DNA from 3 places in the Brevibacterium sp. NPDC056726 genome. Region 3 is predicted to be linked to each of the others. Evidence: predicted binding sites of a transcription regulator. Region 3 holds the regulator's gene; each other region holds the start of a gene.
The links. Region 3 encodes HspR, which represses chaperone genes until heat shock. Its sites were predicted from a motif close to AAGTTGAGTCNNNNNGACTCAACTT; they were not measured.
Positions count from the first base shown of each region.

Region 1 (3,275 bases), 160 kb from region 3:
CGCATAGACCGTCTCGTCACGCGTCGCCAGGGCGCGAGCGATGGCTCCGCCGATGAAGCCGCTTGCGCCGGTCACCACTATCGCCACCGCTGCTCCTTCCCTTCAACCGCTCTCCCGCACGCTGTGCGTCGCCCTGCTAGTGCCACTGTAGCCGACGTCGGGGCCGCATCCGCGCGGATGCCCACATGGTCGATCCGCATCCGCGACATCGCACGGTCCGCACCGGCCCGCGACACCCGGGCCCCGCCTCGGCGCCGCGATTTCCTCATCCTTTCCCCTCTCAAGCGGTGAGCGCGAGCCTACAATGGGCACTGTCGCAACCGATACCTGTGCGAACAGCCTGCTCGCACACGCCGCCGCAGGAGGATGCCGATGACGACTCTGCTCATGGTCATCGGCTTCGGCGCGGCGACGAGCATCGTCGTCGGCATCGGACAGCGGCTCCGTCTGCCCTGGCCCGCGCTCATGGTCGTCGTCGGCATCGCCGGCGCGTTCATCCCCACCTTCGCCGATGTCACGATCGACCCCGAGCTCATCCTCCCCCTCTTCCTCCCGCCGCTGCTCTTCGCAGCCGCGCAGAAGACCTCGTGGGCGCTCTTCGCGATCCGGTGGCGGACGATCCTCGGCATGGCCATCGCCCTCGTCGGCGTCACGGTCGCCGCCGTCGCCGGGTCCGCGCTGCTCCTCATCCCGGGGATCACGATCGCCGCGGCCATCGCCCTCGGCGCGATGCTCGCCCCGCCGGACCCCGTCGCCGTCGACGCGGTCGCCGGCACCGTGTCGATCCCGCGCCGGATCATGAGCACCCTGCAGAGCGAGGGCCTGTTCAACGACGCCGCCTCCCTCGTCATCTTCCAGACCGCGATGGCCGCCGCCCTGGCCGACACGGATGTCGACTTCGGCAGTCTCGCCGTCGCCTTCGTCCTCTCGGCGGTCGTCGCGATCGCCATCGGCTGGCTCGTCGTCTTCGTCGCGTGGTGGGTGATGGAGCGCATCGACCACACGGTCGCCCGGTCCTCACTCCTCTTCGTCCTCCCCTTCGGCGTCTACCTGCTCGCCGAGCACTTCCACGCCAGCGGCGTCATCGCCGTCGTCGTCGCCGCCCTTGAGGTCCGGCGGCGCGACGTCGAGGGCAACTCCGCCGAACGCGTCACGCAGGCCACGACGTGGCAGGTTCTCGAGATGCTCATCACTGGCATCGCGTTCGGCCTCATCGGCCTCGACCTCCGCGTCGTCATCGAGACCGAGAGCTCCGACCTCGGGCGCGCCGTGCTCATCGGGCTGGCGATCGCCGCGGTCATCATCGTCGTGCGATTCGTCTGGCTCCTGCTCTCGATGCTGCTCATCAGCAAGCGCATCCGGGAGGAGGATCCGGACGCGGCCCCGCTCAACGTCCGCGACTCGGTGCTCATGACCTGGGGCGGGATGCGCGGGCTGGCGACGATCGCCCTGGCCCTGTCGATCCCGCAGCTGACCGACTCCGGCGAACCGTTCCCCGGTCGCTCCTACATCCTCGTCGCCGCCGCCGTCGTCCTCCTCGTCACCCTCGTCCTCGCGGGCCTGACGTTCCCGGCCGTCGTCGGGGCCCTCGGCATCGACGACGAGGCGGAGAAGGAGAGGCGGCAGACGGAGGAGATCGCGAAGCGCGCGTATGCCGCGGCGATCAGGCAGATCCAGTCCGATGACGACCTGCCCGATGATGTCGCCGAGGCGCTGCGGACCCGGTTCAGGACGCTGCGGACCCAGCTGCTCGGCACTCCCGATGATCAGGTGAGTGCGGAGAAGGCGACCGAGTTCAAGGAGAACCGCCAGCGGCTCCTCGCCGTGCAGAAGCGGGCGATGCAGGCCGCCCGGGACGAGGTGCTCCGGGCCCGCCGCGAACGCGGCATCGACCCCGAGGCGGCGGACAAGGTGCTGCGGCGCTTCGACCTGCAGGCGGTGCTGCAGTCGTGACCGGGACGGAGGCATGGGACCCCTGACATGAACGCTTGTGTGAACTGACCCTCGAAAATCAAAGTTGAGTGGAATAGACTCAACTTTGGAGGCGTTGCACCAGAGAGAAGCACAATCCACCACTGTTGAGGAGATGCGCATGGACGCACAGATGACCACCAAATCGCGAGAGGCGCTGCAGACGGCAGTCAACGACGTCGTCGCGCGCCACAACAACCAGGTCGAGCCCGCCCACATCGTGGCCGCACTGCTCGAACAGCCCGATTCTCTCGCCTCGAACCTCCTGGCGAAGGTCGGCGCTGACCGCAGCACCGTGCTCACCGCGGTCGCCGCCGTCATCGGCGGCTTCCCCACCGTGAGCGGACAGTCCGTGGCGCAGCCGAGCCTGTCCCGGGCCGCCCTCGAGCTGATGAACCAGGCGCAGGAGGAGATGACCTCGCTCGGAGACCAGTACGTCTCCACCGAGCATCTGCTGTTCGCCGCCGCCGGCGGCCATGACGGCTCCGGCGATGCGCTGCGCGCCAACGGCGCCAGCCGCGACGCCCTGCTCGCGGCTCTGCCGGAGCTGCGCGGAGGCAAGAAGGTGACCTCGGAGAATCCCGAGGACACGATGCAGTCGCTCGAGAAGTTCGGCATCGACCTCACCGCAGCCGCCCGCGAGGGCAAGCTCGATCCCGTCATCGGCCGCGACAAGGAAGTCCGTCGCGTCATCCAGGTGCTCTCCCGCCGGACGAAGAACAACCCCGTCCTCATCGGCGAGCCCGGAGTCGGAAAGACGGCCGTCGTCGAGGGCCTCGCCCAGCGCATCGTCGCCGGTGACGTGCCGGAGTCGCTGCGGGACAAGACGCTCATCAGCCTCGACCTCTCGGCCATGGTGGCCGGCGCGAAGTACCGCGGCGAGTTCGAGGAGAGGCTCAAGGCGGTGCTCGAGGAGATCAAGAACGCCGACGGCCAGATCATCACGTTCATCGACGAGCTCCACACGATCGTCGGCGCCGGTGCCGGCGGCGACTCCTCGATGGACGCCGGCAACATGCTCAAGCCGATGCTCGCCCGCGGTGAGCTGCGGCTCATCGGCGCGACGACCCTCGACGAGTACCGCGAGAACATCGAGAAGGATCCGGCGCTCGAGCGTCGCTTCCAGCAGGTCTACGTCGGGGAACCGAGCGTCGAGGACACGATCGCGATCCTCCGCGGTCTCAAGGAGCGCTACGAGGCCCACCACAAGGTCTCGATAAACGACGGCGCGCTCGTCGCCGCGGCGGGTCTGTCGAACCGGTACATCACCGGGCGTCAGCTGCCGGACAAGGCGATCGACCTCG
Region 1 is NZ_JBHTYZ010000001.1:747,236-750,510, forward strand. It holds gene ACFQ91_RS03295 (NAD-dependent epimerase/dehydratase family protein) at 1-87, opposite strand, end outside; gene ACFQ91_RS03300 (Na+/H+ antiporter) at 373-1,953, shown strand; gene clpB (ATP-dependent chaperone ClpB) at 2,093-3,275, shown strand, end outside.
Region 1: clpB (ATP-dependent chaperone ClpB) is a predicted target of HspR. The motif match lies at 2,015-2,039, and genes of this name have one in related genera.

Region 2 (3,275 bases), on a different contig from region 3:
AGGTGGGAGATCTCATCGCGGATCTCGCCGGCCCGCTCGAAGTTCTCGGCCGCTATCGCCGAGTTCTTCTCCGCCTCGAGCTCGCCGAGCTCGGAGCGCATCGCTGCCGTGTCGACGACCGGACCCCGCTTGAGCGAGAGCCGGGCGCCGGCCTGGTCGATGAGGTCGATGGCCTTGTCCGGCAGGTACCGGTCGGTGATGTAGCGGTGCGAGAGTTCGACGGCGGCGCGGATCGCCTCGGCGTCGTAGGTGACACCGTGGTGCTCGGCGTACCGATCGGCGAGTCCGGCGAGGATCGTCACCGCGTCCTCGATGGTCGGTTCGCCGACCATGACCGGCTGGAAGCGGCGAGCGAGCGCCGAATCCTTCTCGATCGTGCGGAACTCACGCAGCGTCGTCGCGCCGAGGAGGTGGAGATCCCCACGGGCCAGGCGCGGCTTGAGGATGTTGCCGGCGTCCATCGAATTCGATTCGCCGCTGCCGCCTGCTCCCACGAGGGTGTGGAGCTCGTCGACGAAGACGATCGTGTCTCCGTCCTCGGCGATCTCGTCGAGCGTCTTCGTCAGACGCTCTTCGAAGTCACCGCGGTAGCGGGTGCCGGCGAGCATGCCGGGCAGGTCGAGGGCGATGACCCGCTTGCCGAGGAGCTGAGCGGGGATGTCGCCGGATTCGATGGCCTGCGCCAGTCCTTCGGCGATCGCCGTCTTGCCGACGCCGGCCTCACCGATGAGAACGGGGTTGTTCTTCGTGCGGCGGGCGAGGATCTCGATGGTCTCCTCGATCTCCGTGGCACGACCGATGACCGGGTCGAGCCGGCCTTCAGCGGCGAGCGCCGTGAGGTCGGTGCCGAACTTCTCGAGCATCGACTCCCCCTCACCGGACTCGGTCGTCCCGCCCTGCGTCTGCTTGGCTTCGGCCGCTTGGGCACCGGCCTGCAGGGTCGCCTGCGTGACCCCGGCCTGCGCGAGGATCCGCCCGGCGGGCATCTCCTGGTTGAGGACGAAGGCGAAGAAGAGGTGTTCGGGGTCGATGTAGGTCGAGCCGAACGCGCGGGCGACCTGGTAGGCGTCGAGCAGCGACTTCTGGGCAGCGCCGGTCAGTGTCGGCGCGCCCTCGGTCTCGCGTGCCTCGGCGGATTCGGGCAGGCGCTCGTCGATGGCCCGGGCGATCGCCTCGGGGTCCGCGCCGACCTGGCGCAGGGACGCCGAGCCGTGCTCGGAATCGACCATCACGCGCAGCAGGTGGAGGGCGTCGACCTCTTCCTGTCCGCGCCGCCGCGAGTACTCGGCAGCGCCATCGACGACTTCACGCGTGCGCTTGGACAGCAACCGGTTGATGTCGACGGAACGGCCCTGCCGTGGTGTGTTCTGACCCTGCAGATAGCGGGCGAGGAACTCGTCGAAAGAGCCTTCGCCACCACTGGAAGGTCCGAAGAAGTTAGCCAAAACGGTCTCCTTTGGAAGTTGAGCCAGGGTGACTCATATACGTCTGTTTGACTCAATCAACGAGAATCCTCCCGGTGATATTCCCCGTCCCTCCCCGGCGTGATGGAGGTCTCGCTTACCCATCGGAACCAAGGCTCTGACCAGTGATTTCACCGATCCAGACGGGCCTGGCGGTCGGCCGCGCGATGGCTGCGACCGGTGACCGGGCGGGATCCGACCACCTCGGCGAGTCCGATCGGGGGCATGCCCACGTAGATCGACTCCGCACCGGCCACCGGGTAGGTCTCATGCCACACGCCGACGGCACGCGGCGCATTCCGCGCGCGCCGATTGAAGGCCGACCATGCGGGTCGGTGGGACGCCTGCGGATCGGAGGCGTAGGCATAGAGCTTCTCGAGCGAACTCCAGTACTGCACCGTCCACGGACCGCGCGGGTCGGCGATCAGCCGGAAGCCGAGGAGTCCGGAGTCGGGGTCCTGCGAGAGCTCGCGGAGCATCGGCGGCATCGCCTGGAAGACGGGCAGCCAGAGGTCGGGGCGCCACCACTGACGGATGCGCATGCCGATGTGGAAGACGACGAGTTCGCCGTCGTAATCATGGGTGAGTCGAGTCGTCGTCATCGTGAGCTCCTGACATAATGGATACCTGCACTCTCCAATATTGGATAGTTATACTGTCCAATGTCAAGGGGACGGAGGGTGGAATCAGCCGGAAGAAGGATCAGACGCAAGAAGGAGGACTCTGTGCGGATCTCTGAGCTGTCGCGACGCAGCGACGTGCCGGTGGCGACGATCAAGTACTACCTGCGGGAGGGACTGCTGCCGGCCGGCGAGCGGACGTCGGCGACGCAGGCGGTCTACTCCGAGGCGCACGTCGACCGTCTCGAGCTCATCCGCGCCCTCCTCGGCCCGGCCCGACTGAGCATCGAGGCGGCCAAACGCGTGCTCGGCGTCATCGACGATCCGCCGGAGACGTTCTCCGAGGTGCTCGGCGCGGCACAGCACGCGACGATGCCCGCGCAGGCCCCCCGTCAAGCAGGCCCACCCCGTCAGACAGGCTCGTCCCGTCAGGGGCCAGAGGGAACCAGCACCGAGGCGGCCCTCGGCCTCGTCGCCGAACTCGGGTGGACGATCGACCCCGACAGCGTCGAAGTCGACCAGCTCGCCACGGCGCTGCGGGCTCTCGATGCGGCGGGCATCGACCTCATCGACGGCGGCCTCGCTCGCTACGGGCGCACCGTCCACGACCTCGCCGAGGCGGAGGTCGACACCGTGCCCACCGCCGAGATCGACAGCGCCGTGCGGCAGGCGGTGCTCGGCACCCTGCTCCTCGAACCGGTACTGCTCGCCCTGCGCCGCCTCGCCCAACAGGACGTTGCGATCAGACGGTTCAGGGAGGGCTGACCTCGACTCTCAGCTTGTCGTCAATCGCAGTCGGCCGGTCATCCCCGAGGCGGCCGAACCCACTACCCCTGGGACGGCCAGCCGTTGGGCGTGCAGCCGGACAGGCCCTTCGTCTGCTGCTGCATGAGCGGGGCGGTCTCCCCCGAACCCGGGCACGATTCGTGGCCGTGACCGAGCGCATGCCCGACCTCGTGGTTGATGAGGTACTGCCGGTACTGCGTGATGTCGTCGAACTCCGGAGTCGCGCTCACCCAGCGCTTGGCATTGAGGATGACGTTCGGGCCGTTGCGGCACGAGAGCTTCCCGAGCGTCTTGAGCGGCAGGCACATCTCATCGACGGTGTTCGGGCTCGCGATACTGATCATCGCGTCCTGCCCCGAATCGACGAGTTCGATCGACACGTCGTCGATGTCCTGCCAGCCGCGCT
Region 2 is NZ_JBHTYZ010000003.1:198,406-201,680, reverse strand. It holds gene ACFQ91_RS07195 (ATP-dependent Clp protease ATP-binding subunit) at 1-1,445, opposite strand, end outside; gene ACFQ91_RS07190 (DUF4188 domain-containing protein) at 1,595-2,065, opposite strand; gene ACFQ91_RS07185 (MerR family transcriptional regulator) at 2,189-2,848, shown strand; gene ACFQ91_RS07180 (DUF3152 domain-containing protein) at 2,911-3,275, opposite strand, start outside.
Region 2: ACFQ91_RS07195 (ATP-dependent Clp protease ATP-binding subunit) is a predicted target of HspR. The motif match lies at 1,461-1,485, and genes of this name have one in related genera.

Region 3 (3,275 bases):
CAGCGCCTTCATGCCGAAGATGACGAGCGGGAAGATGATGACGGTGGAGAGGAGGTAGCCGAGCGGACGCGGGATGCCGAGTCCCAGGTAGAGCCCCTGGGCCATGATCGAGCCCTCGAGCGCGAAGAAGATGAACGTGAAGGTGGCGAAGATGATGTTCGTGATCACCGAGCCGTAGTACCCGAACCCTGCGCCGCGGGTGATGAGATCGAGGTCGAGGTTGTAGCGTGCGGCGTAGAAGGCCAGGGGCCAGCCGGTGAGGAAGATGATGATGGCCGCCGTGAGGATGCCGAGGATGCCGTTGGCTGTGCCGTGCGCCAGGCCGATGCTCGCGCCGATCGAGAAGTCAGCGAGATACGCGATGCCGCCCAGTGCACTCGTCGCCACCACGGCCGGTGCCCACGTGCGGTAGGAGCGCGGCGCGAATCTCAGAGTGTAGTCCTCGAGACTCTCGCGCGCTGCGGCCTTCGCCTCGCTGCTCGTCCCCGGTGGCGCCGTCGACTTGTCTGCAGACATCGTCATGGTGGTCTCCTCGGTCGCTCGTCGATCTCAACAGCGCCCATCCTGACAGTCGATTGTTTCGTCCCGTGGCGGGCAACGTTTCGCCCGTGTTTCGACAGCGGGCAACGCCGCGCACAAGGTGCCCTGGTAGGCGCAGTGCGCTCACACGAACCTGGCCGCCGGAGGGTTGCCCGTCGTGAGTTCTCGCACCCCATGACTCGCGCCCTCTGAGGCTCCCACCCTCGCAGCCTCACGCTGCGGCTCATCCTGGTTCGAGCGGCTCTGTTCAAAACGTGAGCCGCCCGAAACAGGGTGAGCCGAAGCGCCGTTCGGGTGGTTCGGCGGGGTTGCACAGATCGAGCGATGTCGGCGAAACGGGCGTGTGCCGGACATGCCGCGCAGTCGGTTGCCTGTCGCGGACGTGCGACCCGCAATCGACGACGATCGCGCCGAGACCAGCGCTCTCCCCAGTAGCGGCGCCCGTGGAGTCCGGGTCGCGACCCGGTTTGCGCCAGTTCGCTCTGAGATGGCCAAGGTTGCCTTGGCCATCTCAGAGCGAACTGGCCACAACCCGATCCGGGCATGAGAAAGGGGCGGATCGCTCCGCCCCTGGAAATGGTGCTCCGCCCCTGGTCACTCCCGCGCTGGGCCGCTCAGGTTGCCGTCACAGCCGCTCGGTACCGCTCGGATCGCCCTCACGCCTTCGCCGGACCGCGGACCCTTCGGGTGGTGAAATCGTCGTAGAGCACGACGGCACCGGCCTCGGATTCGGCGGTGACCTTGGGTCGCCGGCCGCGCGCGATCGAGACGACATCGCCGCCGGAACCGGCAGCGAAGACACGCGAATCGCGTTCGCGTGCCGCCGCCTCGGCGAGGACCTCCTCCTCGAGTTCCCGGTTCCGGCTGCGCAGGGCGTCGATCTGGTTCTGCATCTCCATGATCTTCTTGATCCCGACGAGGTTGACCCCCTCGTCCTTCGAGAGATGCTGGATCAGGCGCAGCTTGGCGATGTCCCGCCCCGAGTAGCGTCGGCCCTTGCCGGCCGTGCGCTGCGGGGTGACGAGACCCATCCGGTCATACTGCCGCAGGGTCTGCGGGTGCATCCCCGCCAATTCCGCCGCCACCGAGATGACGTAGAGCGCTGCGCTCTGAGAGAACTGCATCCTGCCTCACTGCCTCAGCTTGCCTTGGCCCGATCGAGCAGGCCGGCACGCGGGTCGTCGGATTCCGTCGCCGCCTTGTAGGCTTCGACGGCTTCCTTCGCTTCCTTCGAGAGGTTCTTCGGCGCGACGATCTCGACGGTGACGAGCAGATCGCCCGTGCCCTTCTTCGTCTTCACGCCCTTGCCGCGCACCCGCAGGGTCCGACCCGAGGGCGTGCCCGCGGGGATCTTCACCTTCACCGGCTGACCGCCGAGCGTGGGCACCTTGACCTCGGCGCCGAGCGCCGCCTCGTCGAAGCTCACCGGCAGGTCCATCCGCAGGTTGTCCCCGTCGCGGGTGAACACCGGGTGGGGCTTGACGTGGACGGTGAGGATGACGTCACCGGGATCGCCGCCGTTCGGGCTCTGCTTGCCCTTGCCGGCCAGTCGGATCTTCTGTCCGTCCTTGACGCCGATCGGGGTGCGCACGGTCAGCGGCTTGCCGCCGGGCATCTGCAGCTTCACGGATGCGCCGTTGGCCGCCTCGGTGAAGCTGAGGTTCGTCGAGGACTTGATGTCCCCGCCCTTGACCGGTGGCGAATATCCGCCGCCGAAGCCCGTGTCGTAACCGCCGCCGTAGCCGCCGTACGACCCGCCGCCGAACCCGTTGAGGAGATCGGCGAGATCCGGGGGCACGTCGCCGTAGCCGCTGCCGCCGCCGAACCCGCCGCCGCTGTAGGTCGTCCGGGTCCGGGTGCGCCCGCCGCCTCCGAAGAGGTCGGAGAACACGTCGTCGAAGCCGCCGCCGGCTCCCCCGGCACCACCGGCGCCGGCGCTGAACCTGGCACCGCTGCCCATGGCGCGGACCTGGTCGTACTGTTCGCGCGATTCCTTGTTCGACAGCACCTGGTGGGCCTGTCCGATCTCCTTGAACTTGGCCTCCGCCTCGGCGTCCCCCGGATTCGCGTCCGGATGGTACTTCCGCGCGAGCTTGCGGTAGGCCTTCTTGATCTCGGAGTCCGACGCGTCCTTGGAGACGCCGAGGGTCTTGTAGAAGTCCTTCTCGAACCAGTCGTTCTGCGGTCCGGTACTCATCTGGCACCTCCCTTCTTCTCAGTCCTGTTGTGCCTGCCGGTGCGTGTCCGCCCCGGCTCTGTCATTCGTCCGTTCATCTGTCTGCTCACAATCCGCAATCCCCGCGAAGGCTTCCCTCCCGGTGATTCCGGACCGTCGCCGAGGCGGTCCCCGCTCCCAGCGTCCGTGGCCGGACGCTGGGGTGGCGGGTCACCTCGGCGAAGGTGGAACGGTCAGTCCTCTGGCTGCTGCACGCCGACGCGGGCCGCGCGGATGATGCGATCACCCATGCGGTAGCCCGGCTGCATGACCATGAACACCGTCGGCACCTCGACTTCGTCCGACGGCTGCTGCATGAGAGCCTCATGCAGGTGCGGATCGAACTCGTCGCCGACTGCGCCGTACTGCTCGACGCCGACCTTGGCCAGCGCGTCGATGAGCTTGTTCACGTGGGCCTCGAAGGGCCCGGAGACGTCGCCGTTCTCCTGCGCCAGACGCACCTCGTCGAGGACGGGAACCAAGGCCTCGACGACCTTGACGGTTCCGCCCACGGACGCCC
Region 3 is NZ_JBHTYZ010000001.1:590,142-593,416, forward strand. It holds gene ACFQ91_RS02640 (purine-cytosine permease family protein) at 1-516, opposite strand, end outside; gene ACFQ91_RS02645 (heat shock protein transcriptional repressor HspR) at 1,197-1,664, opposite strand; gene ACFQ91_RS02650 (DnaJ C-terminal domain-containing protein) at 1,679-2,737, opposite strand; gene ACFQ91_RS02655 (nucleotide exchange factor GrpE) at 2,950-3,275, opposite strand, start outside.